3 regions of the Serratia sp. TSO36 genome follow, and region 3 is predicted to be linked to each of the others. Evidence: predicted binding sites of a transcription regulator. Region 3 holds the regulator's gene; each other region holds the start of a gene.
What was found. The regulator PurR, encoded in region 3, represses purine synthesis genes. The targets are predictions, from matches to a motif close to CANGCAAACGTTTGCNTG.

Region 1 (2,271 bases), on a different contig from region 3:
GTCTCGCACAGGCAGTCCCACTCCTGCTCCTCCAGGTGCAGGCAGTGTGCGAACACGCTTTTGCCGCCGGTCATGCCGTAGCGATGGTAAACGTCCAGATAGCTTTGGCTTTGCGGGAACAGCGATTTTACCCAGGCCACTTCCTGCGGATTCTCGCTCAGGTGCGTCTGCAGCCACACGTCGGGGAATTCTTCGCGCAGCCGCTGCACCTGCGCCAGCAGCGCCGGGGTGCTGGTTGGCGCAAAGCGCGGCGTAATGGCGTAACCGAGGCGGCCTTTGCCGTGCCAGCGTTCAATCAACTCGCGCGTGTCGCGGTAACTCTGCTCCGGCGTTTCCAGCAGCGCCTGCGGCGCATGGCGATCCATCATCACCTTACCGGCGATCAGGCGCATGTTCAGCGTTTGCGCCTGGCTGAACAGCGCATCGACCGACTGCGGGTGCACGCTGCCGAACACCAGCGCGGTGGTGGTGCCGTTGCTCAGCAACTCCCGCAGAAAGAAGGCCGACATCGCGTCGGCGTGCCGCTCGCAGCCATAGCGGCTTTCGGTCGGGAAGGTGTAATTATTTAACCAGTCCAGCAGTTGGTCGCCATAGGCGGCAATCATTTCGGTTTGCGGATAGTGGATATGGGTGTCGATAAAGCCCGGTACGATCGGTTTGTCGCGATACTCCGTGACCGCGAAACCCGGCGGCAGCAGCGCCTCGCCCTGCTGCCAGCTGCCGAACCAGACGATGACGCCCCCGTTCAGCAGCAACAAACCGTCGGGAATGTGCCGCAGGCGTTCGTCAAGCTGTTGCGGTTCCTCCACGCAGGCCGCGATATCAAAAAAATTGCCACGAATAGCCGTGGTGAATTGCAGTGCCATTATTTTCTTCCTTGTGACGACCGGCCAATCTCACCCGCATAATAACCTGCGCCGATGAAACAATGCCTTCTGTTGCCCAAACTTAAAGACCGGGTTAAGCATAGCAAGCCGTGTGCCAACAGACCGACATAAAATATATTTTCACGTTAAAACAAAGTGATACTAATTAAACAAAGAAAACCAACCGAAGAAAAAGAATAAAACACGCGGCGATCTTCGACGGCAGACTAATAGCAACCGTTTGCTTACCGAAATAACACCGTTGCTGCACCTTTAATGGGCAAAGGGATATTTTCGCGCCCGTCAGCCTATTTCAAGGCGATAAAAAGAGGCCGGAACCATTCAGGAACCCACCCGACAAACTTGAAACGATAACCATTCTCAATTATCATCCGCGCATCTTTTTGACCAGCAATGCGAAAACCATGTCCGCCACCGCTTCCGCCCCGCACGCCGCGCTGTCGCGCCTTTACGCCACCCATCACGCCTGGTTGCAGGGATGGTTGCGCCGGCGGCTGGGCTGCGCTTTCGACGCGGACGATGTGGCGCAGGACACCTTTATGCGCCTGCTGAAAAGCGACGCCGCGGCGACCCTGCGCGAGCCGAAAGACTTTCTGGTCACCGTCGCCAAGCGGGTGATGGTCGATCTGTTCCGCCGCAGAACGCTGGAGCGCGCCTATCTGGAGATGCTGACGCTGATCCCGGAAGGCTACGCCCCGTCGCCGGAACAGCGCCAGAGCCTGTTGGAAAGCCTGCAGAAGATCGACGCCATGCTCGACGGCCTGGGGCCGAAAGCGAAACAGGCCTTTCTGCTGTCGCAGCTCGAAGGCCTGGGCTATGCGGACATCGCCGTGCGCCTCGGCGTGTCGGTCAGTTCGGTTAAAAAATACATGGCCAAGGCCACCGAGCATTGCCTGCTGTTCAGCCTGGAAAACGACGTTTTCTCATGAGCAACGCCATTACCCCCGAGCAGCGCCAGGCGCTGAAGATGGCCGCACACTGGTATGCCCTGTTGTGCGATGAGCACGTCACCGACCGCCAGCGCCTACAGTGGCAAGCCTGGCACCAGCAGCACGCCGATCACCGCTGGGCCTGGCAGCGCGTCGAAGCGCTGCAGAGCCAGCTGCAGGGCGTGCCGGGCAAGTTCAGCTACCGCGCGCTCGATCGCGCCGGCCGCCAGTCGGCAATCGATCGCCGCACCCTGCTGAAGAGCCTGCTGCTGTTGCTTGGCGTAGGCGGCGGCGGTTTCCTTTACCAATCGCCGTTCGGCCGGGAGCTGCGCGCCGACTACCGCACCGCCACCGGCGAAATCAAACCCATTGTGTTAAGCGACGGCACCCAACTGGTGCTCAACACCGCCAGTGCGGTGGACGTGCATTACGACGATCGTCAACGGTTGATCCGT
Region 2 (2,271 bases), on a different contig from region 3:
GCCCAAATAGCAAAAGGCCGGATCGCTCCGGCCTTTTTCGTTGCGGCGAGCCGCCGAATCAGAACAGCAGACGGGCGCGAATGGTGCCGTCGATGGCCTTCATGCGCTGCAGCGCGGCGTCGGCGCGTGCGGTTTCCGCTTCGATGTCGATCACCACGTAGCCGATTTCCGGCCCGGTTTGCAGATACTGTGCGGCGATGTTAACCCCCTCTTCGGCGAAGATCTGGTTAATCTGCGTCAGCACGCCCGGGCGGTTTTCGTGGATGTGCAGCAGGCGGCTGGCGTTCGGGCCATGCGCCGGCAGCGACACTTCCGGGAAGTTGACGGCGGACAGGGTCGACCCGTTGTCGGAGTATTTCGCCAGCTTGCCGGCCACTTCGTCGCCGATATTCTCCTGCGCTTCCTGGGTGGAGCCGCCGATGTGCGGCGTCAGCAGCACGTTGTCGAACTCACACAGCGGCGAGTTGAACGGATCGCTGTTGGTCGCCGGTTCTTCCGGGAAGACGTCGATCGCCGCGCCCGCCAGGTGATTGCTGGCCAGCGCGTCGCACAGCGCGGGAATATCCACCACGGTGCCGCGCGAGGCGTTGATCAGAATGGCGCCCGGTTTCATCAGCGCCAGCTCTTCCGCCCCCATCATGTTCTTGGTGGCCAGCGTTTCCGGCACGTGCAGCGTCACCACGTCGCTCATATTGAGCAGATCGGACAGATGACGCACCTGCTGCGCGTTACCTAACGGCAGCTTGTTCTCGATGTCGTAGAAGAACACCTTCATGCCCAGCCCTTCGGCCAGAATGCCCAGCTGGGTGCCGATGTGGCCGTAGCCGATGATGCCCAGCTTTTTGCCGCGCGCCTCGTAGGAGCCCACGGCCAGTTTGTGCCACACGCCGCGGTGCGCCTTGGCGTTGGCGGCCGGAATGCCGCGCAGCATCAACAGCAGCTCGCCCAGCACCATTTCGGCCACGGATCGGGTATTGGAGAACGGGGCGTTGAAGACCGGAATACCGCGCTTGGTCGCCGCTTTCAGATCAACCTGGTTGGTGCCAATGCAGAAGCAGCCCACCGCCACCAGTTTTTCTGCGGCGGCGAACACCTCTTCGGTCAGATGCGTACGCGATCGGATGCCGACGAAGTGCGCATCGCGGATGGATGCCTTCAGCGATTCGGTGTCTAACGCACCCTTGTGGTATTCGATGTTGGTATAACCGGCGGCACGTAAATTATCGACCGTGCTCTGATGAACCCCTTCCACCAACAGGAATTTAATCCTGTCTTTCTCCAATGATACTTTTGCCATTTACCCGACCCTATGTTCAGACTTCAGAAGCGGCTGTGACGACACAGCTCCCATCCAACATAACAAAAATAACGCGGGCGGCAATACAAACGATTGCCTGCCCGGCAGGACAAGGCGCAGCGTTGATGGCGGTTTACGGCAGAAAATGCCATAGGGAAAGTTTTCGGCAGAAGCTTTGGGGAGTCAGTTTTCACAATGTGACATAAGTCACCAAATTTGCCGTTTTTCAGAAAAGATATTTTAACCGAAGAATTATGCGGCCCGGCACTACCGGGCCACAAACGGCGGAGGTTTATTTGACCACTTTCACGCCTTCCGGGGTGCCGACCAGCGCCACGTCCGCGCCGCGGTTGGCGAACAGCCCCACGGTCACCACGCCGGCGATGCCGTTGATCTTGTTCTCCAGCGCGATGGCGTCGGTGATGCTCAGGTTATGCACATCGAGGATCACGTTGCCGTTGTCGGTCACCACGTTTTGGCGATACTCCGGCAGGCCGCCCAGCTTCACCAGCTCACGCGCCACGTAAGAGCGAGCCATCGGGATCACTTCCACCGGCAGCGGGAACTTGCCCAGCACGTCGACCTGCTTGCTGGCGTCGACGATGCAGATGAATTTCTTGGCGATGGCGGCGATGACCTTCTCGCGCGTCAACGCCGCGCCACCGCCTTTGATCATCTGCATATGGCCGTTGATTTCGTCCGCGCCGTCCACATAAATATCGAGCGAGTCCACTTCGTTGCTGTCGAACACGTGAATGCCGAGGCTTTTCAGCTTGGCGGTGGAGGCGTCGGAGCTCGATACTGCGCCTTCGATCTGGTGCTTGATGGAGCCCAGCGCGTCAATAAAGTGGGCGGCGGTAGAACCGGTGCCGACCCCGACGATGGTGCCCGGCGTCACGTATTCCAGCGCTGCCCAGCCCACCGCTTTTTTCAGTTCATCCTGCGTCATAATATGTCCCTTGCCTCTGTACGAA
Region 3 (2,271 bases):
ACGAAGCTGAAAGCGATAATGACCGCCAACGCGCAGACGGTGGTGAACAGCGACATCTTCAATTCGGTATCCATGACAACTCCTTTAAAATGGGCTTTCCTAAGGATAAAAGGCGTACAATTAGTACGTCAAATCATTTTCCCACAGTTCGCCGATAAAATCTTGTTATCATTTCCCGGTTTATAATCTCGATTACCTCTTCCACTTTTGTTCAATATGCGACAAAATTCGCAGTTCACAACTGCGTACCGGCATCCATGCCCCTCCTGATTAAGCGCTGAAGACTTCAACACACTAAAAACTCAGTTTTCGCTTCTCTGGAGAAGGATCTACGTAGGCAAACGATTAACATCACACTTACATGCTGTAAACATGTGAGTTCAGGAGTCATTCCTTACATGGCAACGATTAAAGATGTGGCCAAACGCGCGGGCGTTTCCACCACCACCGTTTCGCACGTCATCAATAAGACTCGTTTCGTCGCCGAAGAGACCAAAGCGGCCGTGTGGGCCGCCATCAAAGAGCTGCACTACTCGCCGAGCGCCGTGGCGCGCAGCCTGAAAGTCAATCACACCAAGTCGATCGGCCTGCTGGCCACCTCGAGCGAAGCGCCCTACTTTGCCGAAGTGATCGAGGCGGTGGAAAACAGCTGCTACAGCAAAGGCTACACCCTGATCCTGTGCAACTCGCACAACAATCTGGACAAGCAGCGCGCCTACCTGGCGATGCTGGCGCAAAAGCGCGTCGACGGCCTGTTGGTCATGTGCTCCGAGTACCCGGATCAGCTGCTGGGCATGCTGGAAGATTACCGCAACATCCCGATGGTGGTGATGGACTGGGGCGCCGCGCGCGGCGACTTCACCGACACCATCATCGATAACGCGTTCGAAGGCGGCTATCTGGCCGGCCGTTACCTGATCGAGCGCGGCCACCGCGATATCGGCGCCATTCCGGGCCAGCTGTCGCGCAACACTGGCGGCGGCCGTCATCAGGGCTTTATGAAGGCGCTGCAGGAAGCGCATATCGACATTCGCGAAGAGTGGATCGTCCAGGGTGACTTCGAACCGGAGTCCGGCTACAAGGCGATGCACCAAATCCTGTCGCAAAAACAGCGGCCGACCGCGGTATTCTGCGGCGGCGATATCATGGCGATGGGCGCCATCTGCGCGGCCGACGAGCTGGGGCTGCGGGTGCCACAGGATATTTCCGTGATCGGCTACGACAACGTGCGCAACGCCCGCTACTTCACCCCGGCGCTGACCACCATTCACCAGCCGAAAGAGCGTCTGGGCGAAATGGCCTTCACCATGCTGCTGGATCGCATTATCAGCAAACGCGAAGAGTCGCAGGTGATCGAAGTGCATCCGAAGCTGATCGAACGCCGCTCGGTCGCCGACGGCCCATTCATCGACTACCGCCGCTAATCCCCCGCGCCGGAAGCCTGCGCGGCTTCCGGTTCCACCTCGCTCAGCCACTCCTGATTCAGCGTCTCCCCATCGCCCAGATACGCCAGCAGCCAGCTCATCGCCGGTGACGGTTTATCCTGCTGCCAGGTCAGGCAGCAAGGGCTGGCGGGAAACGGCTGCTGCAGCTGCAACGCCGTCAGCTCACCGCGCTGCACCCGCGGCAGCGCCCGATGCGCCGGCATCATGCCGACGCACAGCCCGGCGCACAAACAGTCGAGCGCCGAAGTCCAATCCGGCACCACCAGCCGCCGCTGGTTATCCAGCGTCCAGGTGACGCGCTTGGGCAGATTGCGCGAGGTGTCCTCCAGGCAAAGCGAAGGGTACGGCCGCAGCTGATCGTCATTCAGCGGCCCCGTCAACTGCGCGAGAGGATGTTGCGGGCTGGCCACACACAGCCAGTTCATATAACCCATGTCGCGGAAGGCGAAGCCGCCGCCGACCGGCACCGCGCGCGTGGCGCCGATCGCCATGTCCGCCCTGCCGTCCACCAAGGCATCCCACACGCCGTTGAACACCTCGGGTTGCAGCATCAATTCGACGTCGGGGAAATGACGGTAGAAATCCAGCACCAGCTGGCGGCTGCGCTGCGGTTTGACGATGATGTCGACCGCAATATTCAGCTGGCCGCGCCACCCGTTGGCCACCTGCTGACAGTGGCGGCGGGTGTCGAGCATTTTTTTGATAACAACTCGCGCATCTTTGATAAACAGCGCGCCGGCGGGCGTCAACTCCACATCGCGATGACGCCGCTCAAACAGCGGCACCGCCAGCCATTGCTCCAGCTGCCGTACGGTATAACTGACCG

Region 1: guaD (guanine deaminase) is a predicted target of PurR. The motif match lies at 1,097-1,114, and genes of this name have one in related genera.
Region 2: serA (phosphoglycerate dehydrogenase) is a predicted target of PurR. The motif match lies at 1,380-1,397, and genes of this name have one in related genera.

What each region holds. Positions count from the first base shown of each region.
Region 1 covers NZ_JBJZOU010000013.1:29,365-31,635, reverse strand. The annotation lists gene guaD (guanine deaminase) at 1-866, opposite strand, end outside; gene fecI (ferric citrate uptake sigma factor FecI) at 1,292-1,816, shown strand; gene fecR (ferric citrate uptake sigma factor regulator FecR) at 1,813-2,271, shown strand, end outside.
Region 2 covers NZ_JBJZOU010000024.1:2,881-5,151, forward strand. The annotation lists gene ACK3CV_RS20790 (5-formyltetrahydrofolate cyclo-ligase) at 1-10, shown strand, start outside; gene serA (phosphoglycerate dehydrogenase) at 59-1,297, opposite strand; gene rpiA (ribose-5-phosphate isomerase RpiA) at 1,590-2,246, opposite strand.
Region 3 covers NZ_JBJZOU010000012.1:464,660-466,930, reverse strand. The annotation lists gene cydH (cytochrome bd-I oxidase subunit CydH) at 1-74, opposite strand, end outside; gene purR (HTH-type transcriptional repressor PurR) at 399-1,424, shown strand; gene punR (DNA-binding transcriptional activator PunR) at 1,421-2,271, opposite strand, start outside.